DNA from 3 places in the Massilia varians genome. Region 3 is predicted to be linked to each of the others. Evidence: predicted binding sites of a transcription regulator. Region 3 holds the regulator's gene; each other region holds the start of a gene.
The links. Region 3 encodes sigma-54, which starts transcription at its own class of promoters, with help from an activator protein. Its sites were predicted from a motif close to TGGCANGNAANCTGCTTT; they were not measured.
Positions count from the first base shown of each region.

Region 1: a site for sigma-54 is predicted at 4,084-4,101, ahead of MasN3_RS24350 (PEP-CTERM sorting domain-containing protein). Genes of this name have one in related genera too.
Region 2: a site for sigma-54 is predicted at 2,907-2,924, ahead of pepA (flocculation-associated PEP-CTERM protein PepA). Genes of this name have one in related genera too.

Region 1 is NZ_AP026966.1:5,391,980-5,398,062, reverse strand. Features, by position in the region: gene MasN3_RS24365 (M16 family metallopeptidase) at 1-934, shown strand, start outside; gene MasN3_RS24360 (putative DNA modification/repair radical SAM protein) at 1,248-2,477, shown strand; gene MasN3_RS24355 (UdgX family uracil-DNA binding protein) at 2,474-3,970, shown strand; gene MasN3_RS24350 (PEP-CTERM sorting domain-containing protein) at 4,136-4,858, shown strand; gene MasN3_RS24345 (hypothetical protein) at 4,917-5,261, shown strand; gene MasN3_RS24340 (TraB/GumN family protein) at 5,262-5,948, shown strand.
Region 2 is NZ_AP026966.1:432,774-438,856, forward strand. Features, by position in the region: gene MasN3_RS02010 (nucleotidyltransferase domain-containing protein) at 1-251, shown strand, start outside; gene MasN3_RS02015 (GAF domain-containing protein) at 330-1,061, shown strand; gene MasN3_RS02020 (N-acyl amino acid synthase FeeM domain-containing protein) at 1,275-2,006, shown strand; gene MasN3_RS02025 (class I SAM-dependent methyltransferase) at 2,136-2,819, shown strand; gene pepA (flocculation-associated PEP-CTERM protein PepA) at 2,969-3,769, shown strand; gene MasN3_RS02035 (ThiF family adenylyltransferase) at 3,855-4,718, opposite strand; gene MasN3_RS02040 (N-acyl amino acid synthase FeeM domain-containing protein) at 4,804-5,469, opposite strand; gene prsT (XrtA/PEP-CTERM system TPR-repeat protein PrsT) at 5,765-6,083, opposite strand, start outside.
Region 3 is NZ_AP026966.1:826,681-832,763, reverse strand. Features, by position in the region: gene rapZ (RNase adapter RapZ) at 1-836, shown strand, start outside; gene MasN3_RS03840 (enoyl-CoA hydratase/isomerase family protein) at 968-2,053, opposite strand; gene hpf (ribosome hibernation-promoting factor, HPF/YfiA family) at 2,206-2,559, opposite strand; gene MasN3_RS03830 (RNA polymerase factor sigma-54) at 2,618-4,093, opposite strand; gene lptB (LPS export ABC transporter ATP-binding protein) at 4,108-4,881, opposite strand; gene lptA (lipopolysaccharide transport periplasmic protein LptA) at 4,902-5,459, opposite strand; gene lptC (LPS export ABC transporter periplasmic protein LptC) at 5,495-6,083, opposite strand, start outside.

The DNA.
Region 1 (6,083 bases), 1.0 Mb from region 3:
CCAGGAAAAGGCCCAGCCGAACAGCCTGGCCCTGCGCCTGATCCCGGCGGTGCTGTATGGCCCTGAGCATGCCTACGGCAAGCCGGCTTCCGGCTTCGAAGGCAGCGTCCAGGGCTTGAGCCGCGACGACCTGATGGCATGGCACGGCACCTGGTTCAAGCCGGGCAGCGCCACCATCGTCGTGGCCGGCGATACCACCATGGACAAGCTGCTGCCGGCGCTGGAAGCGAGCTTCGGCAAGTGGCAGCAGGGCAGCGCCCCGGCCAAGCAGATGGCCACCGTGCCGCCGACCCGCGGCAAGCGCCTGATCCTGATCGACAAGCCGGACGCGCCGCAGTCGACCATCGTCGCGACCCACGTGTCGCAGCCCAACGGCCAGCCGGAAGACCTGGCGATGGAGCCGGTGATGACCAACTTCGGCGGCATCGCCACCTCGCGCCTGAACCGCAACCTGCGCCTGGACAAGCACTGGAGCTACGGCACCCAGGCGCGCCTGCCGGACGTGCGCGGCCAGCGTCCGTTCTACATCATCGCGCCGGTGCAGACCGACAAGACGGTCGAAGCCATGCGTGAGGTCCAGAAGGAACTGCGCGGCGTGGCCGGCGAGCGTCCGCTGGTGGGCCTTGAATACGAGAGCATCATGCGCAACATGACCTCGCGCCTGCCGGGCCGCTTCTCCACCCTCGCCGCGCTCGAAGCGGCAGGGCTGGACGCCGTCAACCTGAGCCTGGCCGACGATTACTGGACCAGCTACGCGTCGAACGTGCGCGCGCTCAAGCCGGAGCAGCTGGCCGCGGCCTCGAGCAAGTTCATCAAGCCGGACGAAGCGGTGTGGATGGTGATCGGCGACCTGCGCAAGATCGAGGCCGGCGTGCGCTCGCTCGGCTGGGGCGAGGTGACCGTGGTCGATGCGGACGGCAAGCCGATTCGTTGATCTGATGTTGTAATGGAAAGCCCGGTCTGTTGACCGTAATGCCGTTCAGTTAAGCGTAGGGTGGCCGGGTTTCCCGGCCGCGCGTTCAACTCCATTTTGCTCTGCCACAGTGCATTGGTGATTTGGACGCGCGGTCGGCGAAGCCGACCACCCTACATTTTTACGCTAACTGAACGGCATTAGTCTGTTGACCGGGTTTTTTTACGTCTTGTCCCTCCTTTGAACCGGCGGAGGGCCGGTACAGGTGCGCCCACCGGCCCTGTGCATACGCGCGCGATAGTATACTGTATGCCCATACAGTTCAAGGCATGCGATGGAACTCAGCGACAAACTGGAAATCCTGGCCGACGCCGCGAAATACGATGCGTCCTGCGCCAGCAGTGGCGCGCCCAAGCGTTCGTCGGAGGACAAGGACGGCTTCGGCGCCACCACCGGCATGGGCATCTGTCACAGCTATACGCCGGACGGCCGCTGTGTCTCGCTGCTCAAGATCCTGCTTACCAACTTCTGCATCTACGACTGCCAGTACTGCATCAACCGCCGCACGTCCAACGTGCCGCGCGCGCGCTTCTCGGTGGACGAGGTGGTCAAGCTCACCCATGATTTCTACGTCCGCAACTACATCGACGGCCTGTTCCTGAGCTCGGGCATCATCCAGTCGGCCGACTACACGATGGAACAGCTGGTGGCCGTGGCGCGCCAGCTGCGTCAGGTGCACAAGTTCCGCGGCTACATCCACCTCAAGACCATTCCCGACGCCGACCCGCTGCTGATCGAAGAGGCGGGCCGCTGGGCCGATCGCCTGTCGGTGAATATCGAGCTGCCGACCCACGACAGCGTGACCCGCCTGGCGCCCGAGAAAAACGTTCACACCATCAAGCTGGCGATGGGCTCGATCCGCCGCAAGCTCGACGAAAAGCGTGAAGAACCGAAGGCGCCGAACTTCGCGCCGGCCGGGCAGAGCACGCAAATGATCGTCGGCGCCGACGCCAGCGACGACCACACCATCCTGAACACCGCCGAAACCCTCTACGGCAGCTACAAGCTCAAGCGGGTGTACTACTCGGCCTTCAGCCCGATCCCGCAAAGCCCGAAGAGCGTGCCGCTGGCGCCGCCGCCGCTGCTGCGCGAGCACCGCCTATACCAGGCCGATTTCCTGCTGCGCGGCTACGGCTTCACCGCGGGCGAACTGATGCCCCAATCCGGCAACCTGGCGCTCGACGTCGATCCCAAGCTGGGCTGGGCGCTCGCCAACCGCGAGCACTTCCCGCTCGACCTGAACCGCGCCGACGAGACCATGATCGCGCGCGTGCCGGGCATCGGCATCCGCAACGCCAAGCGCATCGTCGAACTGCGCCGCATCCGCCGCATCCGCTGGGAAGACCTGTCGCGCCTGCGCTGCAGCATGAAGAAGCTGGCGCCCTTCATCGTCACGGCCGACTACAAGCCGGCGCAGGGCGCGGCCAGTTCCCATATCCTCCGGCGCCACCTGGCCGACGCGCCCGAGCAGATGAACCTGTGGCCGGAACTGCAGGCGGCATGAACACCGCCGCCACGCCCGGGGCGGTGCACGATTTCGCCGAGTGGCGCGAGGCGGCGCGCGCGCTGCTCAAGGCCGGCGTGCCGCCCGAGGCGGCCAACTGGGGCACGTTGGACGGCGGCGACCTGTTCTGGGGTGCGCCGGCCGCGACCGCGCCGGCCGATAATGGCGGCTCCCGATTGCAGGAAGCGCAATCGCCAGGACCGCCGGCCGCGCGCGTGCCGCGATCGCTGCTGGAGATGCTGCGACGCGCCGCGTGCTTCCGCGCCCCGGACCGCTGGGCTTTCCTGTACCGCGTGCTGTGGCGCTGGACGCGTGGCGAGCACGACGTGCAGTCGCCCGCCGATCCGGACGGCAGCCGCCTGCACGGCATGGTCAAGGCGGTGCGCCGCGAGGAGCACGACATGCATGCCTACATCCGATTCCGCGAGCGTCCGCCTGAAGCAGGCGACCCGCGCTTCGTCGCCTGGTTCGAGCCGCGCCACGACGTGCTGCCGCAGGTGGCCGAACACTTCGTGGCCCGCATGGGCAAAATCAGCTGGATGATCGCCACGCCCGAGGCCAGCGTGCTGTGGGACGGCCACACGCTGCACAATACCGGCCCCTTGATGTCGAGCGCCGCCGACCTTGACGATGCCGGCGAGGCGCTCTGGCTCACCTATTACCGCAGCATCTTCAACCCGGCGCGCGTCAACGCCCAGTTGATGCAAAGCCACATCCCTTCGCGCTTCTGGAAGAACCTGCCGGAAGGCGCGATCGTGCCTTCGCTGGTGAGCCAGGCCGAACTCGGGGCGCGCAAGATCGGGCAGGTCGAGGCGGTCGGCCGCAAGGGCGGCGCCACCATCCCGATCAGCGCCGAAGCCGCCCAACCCGACCGCGAGCAGCCCTCGAAACTCGACGAGTGCCGGCGCTGCGAGCTGTGGCAGTACGCCACCCAGGCGGTCGGCGGCGAAGGATCAAAACGCTCGCCCATCATGATCGTCGGCGAGCAGCCCGGCGACCAGGAAGACCTGGCCGGCAAGCCCTTCGTCGGCCCGGCCGGCAAACTGCTCGACCAGGTATTCGCCCAGGCCGAGCTCGACCGCAAGGCCATCTACCTCACCAACGCCGTCAAGCATTTCAAGTGGGAGCCGCGCGGCAAGCGCCGCCTGCACAAGACCCCGGTGCAGCGCGAGATCGAGGCTTGCCACTACTGGCTGGAAAAGGAACTGGCGGCGGTCAGGCCGAAGGTGATCGTGGCCATGGGCGCGACGGCGCTGAAGTCCGTGATGCGCAAGGGCACGGTGGCTTTGAAGGACTTCCTCGGCAAGCCGGTCCGCATCGACGGCGCCTGGCTGGTGACCATCTACCATCCGTCCTATGTGCTGCGGGTGCCGGACGAAGCGGCCAAGCACGAAGCCTTTTCCGTCATGGTGAAGGGCTTGAGGCTGGCGCATGAACTGCTCGCGCGGCCGGATATGCCGGACCCGGATGAAGACGCTCAAGGCGGCCGCTGACATTCTTGTATGGCGTGAACAAGAGATAAAACTTGTCGAAAAGATTTACATCTTCAGCGGAAGAGTCTCGACCAATTTCTGTAAGTAATTAATTCTATTAGTAAATTTCTTTTAGGCACACTTCCTGCTTTGGAGTAAGAAAACACTTCACCAAACTAGGATCGCATGAAGACTTTTACTCTCTTGAGCGCTGCTGTTCTGGCAACAAGCATGGCTGCATCCGCGCAAGCGGCACTCATCACGTATTCCAGCCTGAGCAACTTCCAGGCGGCGGCGGGGGCAACCACGCTGGAGACGTTCAGCAGTGCAAAGCTCGGCGTGAGCAATGCCAACTATCTGGGAAGCTTCAATGGATTCACGCTCAGCACAGTGGCCAATGGCGATCTGTCGGGTATTGCGACCGGCCGCGTGTCCTCGGTCAGCGACACTCGGCCGATTCCCGCTACGTTCAGCGGCCAGCAGTTTTTTGGCTGGGGCAATGCTCCTTCCGGTACGGGCAATGGCGGTACGGCGCCGACCGTGACCTTCACGTTTGCCACCGGCGTGAGCGCGTTCGGCTTCGACTGGTTTAATACCGACACCACCGATAACTATGCGGTAATCATCAACAACCAGCAGCGCTTCCTGATCCCCACTGCATCGTCGAGCGCGGCGGCAACCGGTTTTCTGGGTATCGTTGCCACCAATGGCGACACCTTCACCAGCGTGACGATTCAAACCAGGAACGCCGGGGGGAGCATCACGACTGCCGGTCTGGACAACGTGCGCGTCTCCGCGCCGAAAGCGGTACCCGAGCCTGCGAGCCTGGCCCTGCTGGGCATTGGCTTGTTGGGAATGGCGTCGCGCCGTCGTCGGTCGCGCTGTCTGAGTCGCCGTTCATTATCTTAAGTTTTCGCTCATATTGCAGAGCTAAGCTTGATGGACAACCAACAACAAGGATGTCCTGATGCTCAAATTTGCAATCCTGCCGGTGCTGTGCCTGGCCTTGTACGCAGCACCTTCCCGGGCTCAGACCGCCGCCCCGGAGCCCGTCCCCGCAAGCGCGCCTGACTCGCCGGTATCGGCCGACGAGGCGCCGGCGGCGCCGGAACAGATCCTGGTCGTCGGCCAGAAGCCCGGGCCCGGCATGTGGAAGGTCTCGAAGGACGATCACGTGCTGTGGATCTTCGGCACCTATTCGCCGCTGCCGGTCAAGATGGACTGGCGCTCGCACGAGGTCGAAGCGGTGATTGGCCGCTCGCAGGAATACCTGGCGCCGCCGGTCACCAAGGTCGAGGCGTCCTACTTCTAGATGGCGCTGGCGCTGCCCAGCCTCATCGGCGTCAACAAGAACCCGGACGACGCGCTGCTGCGCGACGTGCTCCCGGCCGAGGTCTACGCGCGCTGGCTGCCGCTCAAGGAAAAATACTTGCCCAAGAACAAGGAGCGCGACCGGCCGATCTTCGTGGCCAATGAGCTGTTCAGTGCCGCGCTGAAGCAGGCCGGCCTGACTACCAGCACCGACGTGCGCAAGCAGGTCGAGAAGATCGTCGATCAGCACAAGCTCAAGGTAACGAAGACGGTCAATGAACTGAAGGTCGACAACCCGCGCCAGCTGATCAAGGACTTCAAGAAGTCGCAGCTCGATGACGTGGCCTGCTTTTCGAACACCCTGAAACGCCTGGAGACCGACATCGATGCGATGCGCGTGCGCGCCAACGCTTGGGCCAAGGGCGACATCGACGCGATCCGCAAGCTCGATTTCAACGAAGCGGAAAGCTGCAGCAACGCGATCCGCAACAGCGCGGTGCTGCGTGACCATCCGGCCTTCCAGGGCGCGGAAGAGCGCCATCGTGCCATGTGGCTCGCCAATGCGGAGGCCGCGCTGGCGAAGAACGCGTCGAGCTTCGCGCTGCTGTCGATGAAGGATCTGCTCGATCCGAAGGGGCTGGTGGCGGCGCTGGCCGCGAAGGGGTACAAGGTCGAGCAGCCGGAATAGTTGCGGCTGACTTGATGCAGCGCGAAGGCAGGCCAAGCGCCGGCTTCGCGCTGCATTGAAGATTTGTCAAAGCGCCGCAAACGCGCGTAGAATGCAGGCAACGCGGGTGTAGCTCAATTTATATAAGATGAAATC
Region 2 (6,083 bases), 390 kb from region 3:
CGGCGGCGACCCTGGCCGCAGCCGAGGCTACCGGCCGACCTTCTGCACCCCTGCTGGCCCTGATGGACCGCATCTTCATGCGTATCCTGGTGCCGCAACATCCGAGCTGTGCCGACCGCTTCACCCCCTTGGCGCAGGGCGCACTCTACCTGCGCGGCAATTGGCTGCGCATGCCGCTACTGATGCTGGCGCGCCACCTGTTTCACAAGGCGTTCATCTCACCCAGGACGCCCAACGCCGAGCAAGTCTGACAACACATCTGGTTTCAATTGCATGACTTTAATGAAATGTGTTGAAATTGGGCGAACACACCCTTGCTCGAGGAAAGCATGCAGGCAGCGTCCATTCCCCTGATCCGTTTGCAGGCCTTGCAGCAAGCATTGGCATACTGCCCTGAACAAGATAGCCTCCAGGATCAGGTCGCGCTCGCGGCCGGCCTGATCGGCGCGGCAAGTTGTTCGCTCATGCTATTGGGAGGCAAGGGGGAGGGCGAGTCGTGCATGAGCATCCATGCCCACCACGGTCCCTTGCCCAATGCCGCACTGCAGGCCGCCATCCGGCGTGGCGAAGGTATTTCCGGCCGGGTGCTGGAAAGGGGAAGCGCACTGCTGGTCCCGGATATCCGGGAGTCTGAATTCGCATCGTTTGCACGGCGCGGGACGGCACTGGGATGCAGCCTCGTGTGTGCCCCAATCCATGTGGAGGGACGCATCGTCGGGGTCATCAATGCCGCCAACGGCAAGGACAGCGCTGCCTTCGACGAGGCGGCCTTGTGCCTGCTCCAGCTGTTCGCCTCGTTCCTGGGCAGGTATCTGGAAATACATCACTTGCGCCACCTGCTCGGCTCACGCTTCGCCCAGCTGGCGATGCTCCAGGAGACGGCGGGCGAGCAGCCTGGAACGGACCGGCTGGCTTACCACCAACCCGAACAGGTCGCCAGGATCCTGGCGCGCTCGTTTTTCCGTGAAATGTACCGTGCCGGCTTTGGCTCGGCCCAGATCCTCTCGGCGGCGTCCGAACTCATCGGCCAGCTCAATCGCGACATCCAGCAGGACCATTGAACTACGCAAGGCCTGTCGGCGTGTCGGTGATCCAACAATATCGGCTTATACAAGCATCTCCACCGTCCAAGGGGTGGAGACGCCATATGCTGTTCGATATGATGAAGATAAAATTCTTTAGCACAATTTGTTGCCAATTTAGAATTTCCGATGCTATGATATGAGGCAGTCCCGGCTGCGGCAAGACGCGTCCATCCCGCCAGGAGAGTACACATGTTCGACACCGTCACGACAGAATCGGTCAGTCCTGGCAGCATTGCTGACAACGGGGAAGATGCGTACGCGGCGAGCATTGTCGATGTCACCATCAATGAAAGCGTATTCGGCATCCGTGCCGCCGACGTCGACGAACAGCGCAGTTCCGCCAGTATGCTCATCAGCAAGATGTATGCATGGCGCGGCTATAGCGGCAACCATCAGATCGGCAATGACCCGAACCGGATTACCCTGACCGCTTCGAACAAGAGTGGCGTCATCGGTACACTCAGCCTCAACCTCGATTCCGAAGTCGGCCTGCTCTCCGACCAGGTATTCCGGGACCATATCGATCCCTACCGTGCCCAAGGCAAGGTGTGCGAGATTATCAAGCTGGCCTTCGATCCGTCGGTCAAGTCCAAGGCCGTGTTGGCATCGCTGTTCCACGTGGCCTTCATCTACGCCAGGGACTTGCACAAGTGCAGTGATATTTTCATTGAAGTCAATCCGCGCCACCGCCGCTTTTATGAAGCGATGCTCGACTTCAAGGTGGAGTGCGAGTCGCGGCCGAATCCGCGCGTCGACGCGCCGGCGGTCTTGTTGCGGGGGCATATCGCCCACGGTACCCAGCGCATTGCCGAGGTGGCGGGAAAGGGCGACCACGCGGTCGGCGACCGCTCGCTGTTTCCCTACTTTTTTTCGCCGCGCGAAGAGGCCGGTATCATCGGGCGCCTGAAACGCATCGGCTGAACCCTGCCCCCTCTGGGTGGGCTAGTTGAACAACAATCCCTCCCCGGCAGACATCTGCAGCTTGCTCCCAAGTGCAGAAACTCCTATATTCACTTTCTTCTTTTCACCATCTCACAGCAAGGAATGCCCATGACGATCGGTAAAACCCGGGATGAAATCGCCGAAGCCTATTCATCCGAGCCGTGGTGGTACGACATCCGCGGTTTCTTCATCCTCACGTTTGCCTATAACAGCACGATCGGCACCCAGATGCGTTTCTTCGGCCCGAACTTCGGCCCCGACCATCTGGAGGTTGCCTGCGGTACGGGCACGCTGCTGGAAATGATCCTCAACTGGCGCTGCCGCCGCAAGCTGCCGAAGGTGAACGTGGTCGGCATCGATTATGCGCCATCGATGCTGGCTGGCGCTAAAAAGCGCTTCGCCAAGGATCCGCAAGTAAAGGTGCAGCACGCCGATGCGGCCGACCTGCCTTTCCCGGAGAACCACTTCGATACGGCCAACATCGCCAATTCGATCCACTGCTTCCCGACCGTCGACGGCGCCCTGCGCGACATTCTGCGCGTGCTCAAGCCGGGCGGGACGCTGGCGGCCAACGTGCTGCTGTATCCGAGCGGCTTCGCACCGCTGCGTTGGGCCGCGCAGAAGATCAATGATTGGGGGATCAAAAAAGGCATCCTGTATAGCCCTTTCCATGTGGAAGAGATCCGTGCCAAAGTCCTCGACGCTGGATACCAGATTGCTAGTGAATTTAACTCAGGAAATACTTGGAACGTGGTGTTACGCAAGCCTATGCAGAACCCTTCCGCTAGGTAACATTTTGTTGTCGAGATTTTTTACAATGCTATTTTTTTTTAACAAATGAAAATGCTAAGTAATTGATTTTAAATAATTTTTATTAACTGGCACGGAGCTTGCTTAAGCCTGAGTGTGTAGCACGAACCCCTACAATCAGGAGAACCAAGATGAAAGTAGTCTCGAAGACCATTATTGCTTGCTCGATCGCAGCCGTTTCACTGTTTGGTACCGCTGCAAAGGCTGACAACTTCAATCCGTTCACCGTCAACTATGACGGCCGCGAGTTCACTGCAGACAAGATCACCGGTAACTACAACGAAATTGCTACCTTCAATCAAGACGGCACCTTCAATGTTTCGCTGGTATGGAACGCGGGCCAGTTCGTCGACAATAACGGCACAACCCCGGTGGTCAAAACTGGCCTGAATAACGATTACGGCATCTATGCTCTGTACAGCGCTTCGGGCACCTATGGTGTCGAAGACGGTAAGAACGTGTTCCGTTTCACGGAAGGCAGCGGCAACCTTTCGATGTACCTCGACGTTAACCTGGACACCACCTTCACTATGCCGGGCAGTGGTGCCGGCCCGGTCGCCACCGGCGCGGCAGGTGACGACCTGCTGCTGGCTTCGGGCGACCCGCTGTCGGGATACGGTGTGCTGGATCCGACCTTGCCGACCTGCGGCCCTGATGGCATCAACTGCGGCAGCTTCGGTGCCACCTCGACCTTTAGCCTGGCCGGCTTCGGCCCGCAATTCTTTGTCGTGCCGCGTCCGTTCTATACCTTGTCGTTCCAGTCGGGCCAGCTGAACAACTTCGAAATCGGCGGTACCCAGGAAATCAATGGTTCGCTGGACGTGGTCTTCCGCGCACCTGGCCAAGTGCCTGAACCAGCCTCGCTGGGTCTGCTGGGTCTGGGCCTGCTGGGCCTGGGTGCAGCCCGCCGTCGCAAGCAGGTCAAGAAGTAATGACGGGTGACCTGGCTTGCCAGGTCCGGCCAAAAAAAATCCACTGCCTTGGCAGTGGATTTTTTTCAGCTTTCGATTCTGTGTACTACTTGCCTGCAAACTGACGTTTGCCGATCGCAATCGCCAGCTTCTGGATTGGATGGGAGTTGCCGCTCGGGCGCCAAGTCCGCTTGAGCTTGTTGCGGTAGGCATCGAATTGCATTCCCCAGGGCGCCGCCAATACCTTGCCGCGGCCGAGCAGAATCTTCAGCGCTTCTGTTCCAACGATGCCGGCGCACAATTGGCAGGCCATGAAGGTCGAGGGGCCACGCTGCTCGTCGAAGTTCACCGCTTCCGGCATCACGAGATAGGGGCGGTGCAGCCCGGCCGGCGCCAGGCCGATGGCGAAACGGATCGCCTTGTCGATGTCCGGCAAGTCGCCCCACTGGAAATATTCCTCGAAGGTCATCCCTCCCGGCATGAAGTTCAGCAGGGCCGCGCCCATGCCCAGCGGCGCCGCGGTGGTCGCCGGCACGCCCAGCTGCGCGCACCTTGCGAAAGTCTGGCGGCGCACGTCGAAGGCAAAGAAATCGAGGCCGTCGACATACAGGTCGGCATCGCCCAGGAAATCGTCGAGATTACCCGCATCCACGCCGTCCGGGAATATCCGGATCTCGACCTCGGGATTGATGTCGAGCGCCATGCGCTCCAGTACTTCCGCTTTCGGCTGCCCCAACGTGGACATCATCGCGCCTACCTGGCGGTTGAAATTCGGAATATCGAAACGATCGAAATCGGCGATATTGAATTTCGAAATACCGAGACGCGTCAAGGTCAGCAGATGAACGCCGCCGACGCCGCCGATGCCGGCGATCGCCACGCGCTTGTTGCGCAATCGTTGTTGTTCTTCGGGGGTGATCCAGCCAATATTGCGCGCAAAAGCCTGCTCGTAGCGAAACGGATTTTTCATCGTAGGATGGGAGTAGTTGACGGAAAGCGCCGCTGCCGCGCATGCGCGTGATCGGCCTTATCGATACAGGTACCGCTATATTGCGCTATGGGGAAATGTGGTGCTCATCCATGCGCAACAGGCGGTTGATAATACCGCGTTCCTCGCGGGGGGAAAAGAAGTAGGGGTAGAGCGAGCGTTCCGCGCTGCCGGCGGGAGTGTCGAAGGTTCCGCCCAGGCGTTCGACCTGTTCGGTCACGTAATCGAGGCTCAGGTGCATCAGGTAGGCCGGGGCATTCACGCGCGGATTGATTTTCAAATCGCCTTGCTGGCGGAAGCCGAGCATGCGCTCGTAAAAGCGGCGATGGCGCGGATTGATTTCGATGACGACGTCGGTGCAGTCGTACAGGTCGCGCGCATAAATGAGCGCCAAATGAAATACGTTCGCCAAGGGAACTCTCGACCGCTCCGAGAGGTCAAACGCTAACTTGGTGCATTCACACAGCCGTGCGCCACGCGCGCGATGCTCGTCAAGAATGTCCTTGAACAATTCGTCGGCCATCAGGCCGAGCTCCGAATCGATACCGATGGTCACCGTGCCGACCACTTCACCTTTGTCGGTGGCGGTCAGGGTGACACGGTTATGCTCGTCGAGGACATGGCGCGAACCAGTATACCCGCGACGGGCATACATGCGTTTTACAAGCATGCTGGCCGAATTTCGGCCCTCAGCAGTATCCGGTAGACGAATTCCGTACGAATCGTCGTTCACGATAAACCATCCTCGAAAGTAGAGGCTGCCATAGTATCGCGACTGACATATATCGCGCGTTCGCTAGGGAAGCAGCCAATGAAACCTGGGCCGATGAGGAACAAGACAGCGCCATCGCATGCCTTTATGCAGACATGCGATGGTTCAGGAGAGCCCGAGATGGTTGGTATGCCACGTCCTTGCATTGAGGCGTGGCTTATATCGGTCCTGCCCCGTTTCCGTTGAGCGGGGCGGTTCCGCCGCACCATCGGCGCAGCGGAACCGGAACCAGTTTGATATCAATATATTATCAAACTTACAGGGTCTTGAGCAATGCGCGCGCGGCATCAATTTCATTGAAAGGCGTATTCTGGGCGAGCGCCTTGTCGATTTCCTTGCGGGCGCCCTGCTTGTCGCCCGATTTATGCAACGCGACTCCCAGGTGATAGCGGATGTCCGGTGCGTTCGGCGCCTTCTCGACCGCCTTTTGCAGCAGCGGCAGGGCACGCGCGGTGTCTCCTTTTTCCACCAGCAGCCAGCCGAGGGTATCCATGATGCCTGGATGGTCGCCTGCCAGCTTGAAGGCTTGTTCCGCCGTCGCCAAGGCGCGTGGATCTTTTTCCTGCTGATAGGCC
Region 3 (6,083 bases):
CGGTTGCCCTGAATGTCATGGAAGACGCAGGCTACTACTGCGTCGACAACCTTCCGCCGGCCCTGCTGCCGGCCCTGGTGTATGCGGTCAGTGAGAAAGGCACGAAAAAAATCGCCGTCGCAGTGGATGCGCGCAGCGCCGAATCGCTGGTCGAACTGCCGGTGAGCGTGCGCCACCTGCGAGAGGAAGGCCACAACGTCAAGGTGATGTTCCTGACCTCGAGCACGCATTCGCTGGTGGCACGCTTCTCCGAAACGCGCCGCAGCCACCCGCTGTCGCACGAACTGCGCCCGGGCGAGAATCCGGCCGCGCGCCGCACCCTGATCGAATGCATCGCCGAGGAACGCGAGCGCCTGTCGGCGATCGAGAACCTGGGGCACGTGATCGACACCTCGGAACTGTCCGCCAACAAGCTGCGCGCCTGGGTCAAGGAACTGGCCGACCTCGAACATGCGCCGCTGACCCTGTTCTTCGAATCCTTCGCCTTCAAGGTGGGCGTGCCGCTGGATGCCGACTTCGTGTTCGACGTGCGCGCGGTTCCCAATCCCTATTATGACCTGGCGCTGCGCCCGCTCACGGGCCGCGACCAGCCGGTGATCGCCTTCCTCGACGCCCAGCCGAGCGCCACCGAGATGCTGGAAGATATCCGCAAGTTCGTGGAAAAATGGCTGCCCTCGTTCAAGACGGACAACCGGTCCTACCTCACCGTGGCGGTGGGCTGTACCGGCGGCCAGCACCGCTCGGTCTACATGGCGGAAAGGCTGGGGGCCTACTTCGGGCAGACCGAACGGGTCATCATTCGTCACCGCGAGCAGCCGACCCACGCGGCTGTTTAATTTGTCGCGATAAGGTAGGGTGGACGGCTTCGCCGGCCGCGCGTGCAAACAGTCCTTGATCTGCAGCGCAGCGTCAATTCATCGGTGAGTTGAACGCGCGGTCGGCAGAGCCGACCACCCCACGAGAAACGTCAAGCTAAATGCCGCAGCGGGTGCGCGTAATCCGGCCACACCGGCTCGAAGAAGCGCGCCACCATTTCCGGCGTCACGTCCTCCAGCGCCGGCGGATTCCACTTCGGCTGGTTGTCCTTGTCGATCACCAGCGCCCGCACGCCTTCCAGCACTTCGCCGTGCTCGAAATTGCGGCGCACCAGGTTGCGCTCCATGCGCAGGCATTCCGCCACGCCCAGCGAGGCGCCGCGCTGCAGGAGTTCGTGGGTCACGCACATCATCAGGGGCGAGCGCTGGCGCATCGCCTTGAGCGCCTTCTGCGCGAACGGGTTCTCGTCGCGCCCCAGCGAGGCCATGATCATGCCCACCGAGGCCGCGCCGAAGTGCGCGTCGATCACGCCGCGCTGCGCCTGCAGTTCGCTCGCGCCCAGCTGGCCCGCGAATTGCGCCGCATAGGCGCGGATCGCCGCCGGCAGCTGCGCGCCGGGAGTCGAGTCGATCAGCGCCTGCAATCCACCGAGCTCCGCGCCCGGCACGAACACGTCGGCCAGGCCCACGTAGAGCGCATCGGCCGCGCCGATGGTCAGTCCGGTCAGGCCCAGGTACTGGCCCAGCTGGCCCGGCGCATGCGACAGGAAGTGGCTGCCGCCGACGTCCGGGAACAGGCCGATGTTCACCTCGGGCATGGCCATCTTGGTGCGGTCGGTCACGATGCGCAGGCCGCAGCCTGGTCCGCCCTGGGCGATGCCCATGCCGCCGCCCATCACCACGCCGTCCATCACCGCGATGTACGGCTTCGGATAGAAATGAATCAGGTGGTTCAGTGCGTATTCTTCGGTGAAGAAGTCTTCCAGCAGCGCGCTGCCGCCCATCGGGCCGACCTGGCCCATCTCGTGGAAGAAGCGGATGTCGCCGCCCGCGCACAAGGCCTTCTCGCTGCTGCTGGTGATGACCACCGCGTCGATGCCCGCGTCATCCTTCCATTGCAGCAGGATGGCGCTCAGGGCGCGCACCATGTCAAGCGAGAGAGAGTTCAGGGCTTTCGGCCGGTCGAGCGTGATGACGCCGGTGCGGTTGGCAGCGCGGGTCAGGACGGTATCGGTCATGATGGTCTTCTGTGGTCGAAAAGACATGCATTCTACAGAACATTTGTACAAATACGGAAGCAAGAAAAAGTAACAGGTATTGTACAAAAGCAAAAAGGGCGTCCCCTCAGACGCCCTTGCTGTTGTGCTACAGCTGGTTCGCAAACGGTGCGTTACGCAGCGGCGGCTTCTCCGTTGTCCGGAAGGCGCTTGTGCGCCACGTGGTTATGATTTTGCAGCATGGATTTGTGTTTCAGAACCTGCCTGTCCAGCCTGTCCATCAACGTGTCGATGGCCGCATACATATCCTGGGCCGCACTCGCCACGTGCAGAATTTTTCCCGATACCTGTAGGTTGATCTCGGCCTTTTGCCGTTTTTCTTTTTCAGTGAGGTTATCGATGGCGAGGAACACGTGGGTGTCGATCACGTGGTCGAAATGGCGGGTGATGCGCTCGAGCTTATTCTGAACGTATTCACGGATGGCGGGGGTGACTTCGAGATGGTGGCCGCTGATTGTGAGGTTCATACACACTCCTTTGGGAAGGTGCCCTGCCCGCGCCACAAGGTGAGAGTGGGCAGGTGCTTTACAGGGATTTGCGGAGGCTGACGGGCGGAATCTTGAGCGCTTCGCGGTATTTGGCAACCGTCCGGCGCGCAATGACCATACCTTGTTCCCCGAGCATCTCCGCGATCTTGCTGTCGGATAGAGGATTCCTAGGGTCTTCTGCTCCTGTCAATTGCGCAATAAGCGCGCGGATCGCCGTCGAGGAGGCTTCTCCCCCCGCTTCGGTGGCGACGTGGCTTCCGAAGAAGTACTTCAACTCAAACATGCCGTGCGGGGTCAGCATGTATTTCTGCGTGGTTACACGTGAAATCGTGCTCTCGTGTAGGCCTAGTGTATCAGCTATCTCACGCAAAACAAGAGGGCGCATGGCAACCGCGCCGTGGCTGAAAAAGTTGCGCTGGCGCTCGACGATTGCCTCGGCCACACGCAGGATCGTGTCGAAGCGCTGGCGCATGTTCTTGATCAGCCACTTGGCTTCCTGCAGTTGCGCGCCCATCTGGCTTTCGCTCCTGCCCTGCTTGAGCAGGTTGGCGTACAGGCTGTTCACGCGCAGCTTCGGCATGACTTCCGGGTTCAGCGTTACCTGCCAGCCGTTCTTGGCGCGGCGCACGATCACGTCCGGCACCACGTAGTCCGATACGCCCGAGGAGAAGGCCGCGCCGGGATGCGGATTGCATTGGCGGACCACGGCCTGCACCTCGCGCAGGTCTTCGTCGTCGCAGTCGAGCGCCTTTTTCAGCTTGGTGTATTCGCGCTGGGCGAACCAGCTCAGATAGCCTTCGACGATTTTCAGGGCGAGGCGCCGCGTCACCAGGGGAACGCCCGGCATGCGGCGGATCTGCAGGGCCAGGCATTCGGCCGCGCTGCGCGCGCCCACGCCCACCGGGTCCAGGCTCTGCACCAGCGCCAGCGCGCAGCGCAGTTCGTCCATCTCGATCTCGAGTTCCTGCGGCAGGCGTGCATGGATCTCGTCGAGCGGCTCTTCCAGGTAGCCGTTGTCGTCGAGCGCATCGATCACCAGCTCGGCCAGCGCGCGGTCGCGCATGCCGCAGGCGCTCAGGCGGATCTGCTCGGCCAGGTGCTCGCGCAGCGTGATGCCGTCGGCTTCCAGCTGCGGGCGGCCGTCTTCGTCGTCGCCGCTGCGCGCCCCGCCGCCTTCACCACCCCAGTCCATCTCGGCATCGCCGCGCTCGCCGTTGCCCTCGCCATCGGCGCCCTCGTGCTCGGCCTTCGCGCCCTCCTGCGCCACCGAATCCGGCGGGGCGGGCGGCGCTTCGCCATTGGCCGGCGCGGTATTGATCGCGCCGTCCGCCAGCAGCCGCACCGAGCGGTCGAGCGGATCGTCGAGCCGTTCGAGCAGCGGGTTGTCGTGCAGGATCTGCTCGATCTCCTGGTGCAGTTCGAGCGTGGAAAGCTGCAGCAGGCGGATCGACTGCTGCAGCTGCGGCGTGAGCGCCAGGTGCTGCGACGTGCGTAACTGGAGAGACTGTTTCATGCCCGATGCTCTGATTACATCCTGAAGTGCTCGCCGAGGTACACGCGCCGCACGGATTCGTCGGCGATGATGTCGTCAGGGCGGCCCGAGGCCAGCACCGCTCCCTGGTTGATGATGTAGGCGCGGTCGCAGATGCCGAGCGTCTCGCGCACGTTGTGGTCGGTGATCAGGACGCCGATGTTGCGTTCCTTCAGGAAGCGCACGATGCGCTGGATCTCGATCACCGCGATCGGGTCGACGCCGGCGAAGGGCTCGTCGAGCAGCACGAAGCGCGGATTGGTCGCGAGCGCGCGCGCGATCTCGACGCGGCGCCGCTCGCCGCCCGACAGCGACAACGCCGGGTTCTCGCGCAGCTTCTCGATCTGCAGTTCGGCCAGCAGGGTGTCGAGGCGCTCGTTGATCTGGTCCTTGCCCAGTGGCTTGCCGTCCTCGTTGCGTTGCAGCTCCAGCACGGCGCGGATGTTCTCCTCCACCGTCAGCTTGCGAAACACCGAGGCTTCCTGCGGCAGGTAGGACAGGCCCAGCACCGCACGGCGGTGGATCGGCAGGCTCGAGATGTCGGTGCCGTTGATGTCGATGGTGCCGGCATCCGACGGCACCAGGCCGACGATCATGTAGAAGGAAGTGGTCTTGCCGGCGCCGTTGGGGCCGAGCAGGCCCACCACTTCGCCGCACTCCACCTGCAGCGATACGTCGCGCACCACCAGGCGCTTGCCGTAGCTCTTTTGCAGGCCTTTGACGATCAGGGTACTGCAGCCGTCGACCGCGGTCGCCGCTTCCGCGTTCATGCCTGCGCTCATGGCTGCCGTCATTGCTTGGCACCTTCGGCGGGCGCCGCGGTACGGCGCGGCGCGATGATCAGGGTGCCGCGGCCGCCGCCGACCTTGCTCTGGCCGGTGGGATCGTTGCGCACCTGCGCGACTTCGCGGCGGTTGTCGTAGGAGATGAACGGGCCCTTGATCTCGTTGGCCAAGCGGCCGTTCTCCAGCTCGCGCACTTCGGCGTTGTTGAACAGCTTGACCAGTTCGGCGCGCTCGTCGTATTCGATGCGCTGGGCCTGGCCCTCGACCCACAGGTTGGGACCGCCGTCGCGCTTCTGGCGGAAAGTCGCCAGCTTGCCGTTGTTGGCGGTCAGGGTCACGCTCATGTAGCCCTCCGGCGTTTCCTTCACCAGGGCGCGGTCGGACTTCAGCACCAGGGTGCCGCGCGTGAGCACGACGTTGCCGGTCAGGATGCGGGTCTGGGTGACCTCGTCGACGTCGAGGGAATCGAAGTTGATCACGGCCTGCTTGAGCGAATCGGCACGCTCGGCCGAGGCGCCGAAGGCGGCCAGGCTGAGGAATACGGCAGCGATGATTTTTTTCATGTTCTTGCTTTGTCCTGGGTTGACGCGGCGCGGCGCTACTGCCGCTGCGCGCGTGGCGGATAGACGATCTGGCCGCGGCTGGCCAGGTGCAGCTTCTGGGTCGCGTTGTTGGCCACCATGCCGGTGCCGGTCACGGTGGCGGCCCCCAGCTGCATTTCGATCGCTTGGTCTGTCTTGAGGATTTCTTCGTCGGGCAGCACGGTCAGCGCCTGCGTCTGCACGCGCAGCGCTTCGCTGGTGGGCGTGGCCGGGCGCTGGATGTCGACGTTGCCGAGCAGTTCGACGCGATGTTCTTCATGGTAAAGCTCGGCGCGGTTGGCGACGATGGTCATGCGCGGGCGGCCGGGCGTGATGCCCTGCATCACCGGCGCCTCGACCTGGGACACGTCGCCCACTGGCGTATGCGCCAGGCGCTTGCCCGACACCACGTAGCTCGGCTTGCCCTGTTCCGTCATGCGTACGAAGGAGAAGTTCTCGACGATGTAGTCCGGCTCGTCCCCTGGTCCGCCGAGGCGGGCGTCACCACCCTCGCCTTCCATCACCTGCACCAGCCAGAAGCTGCCGAAGGCGCAGAAGGTCGCGATCATCATGATCGTCAGCAGCTTCCAGCGGTGGGCGGTGCGC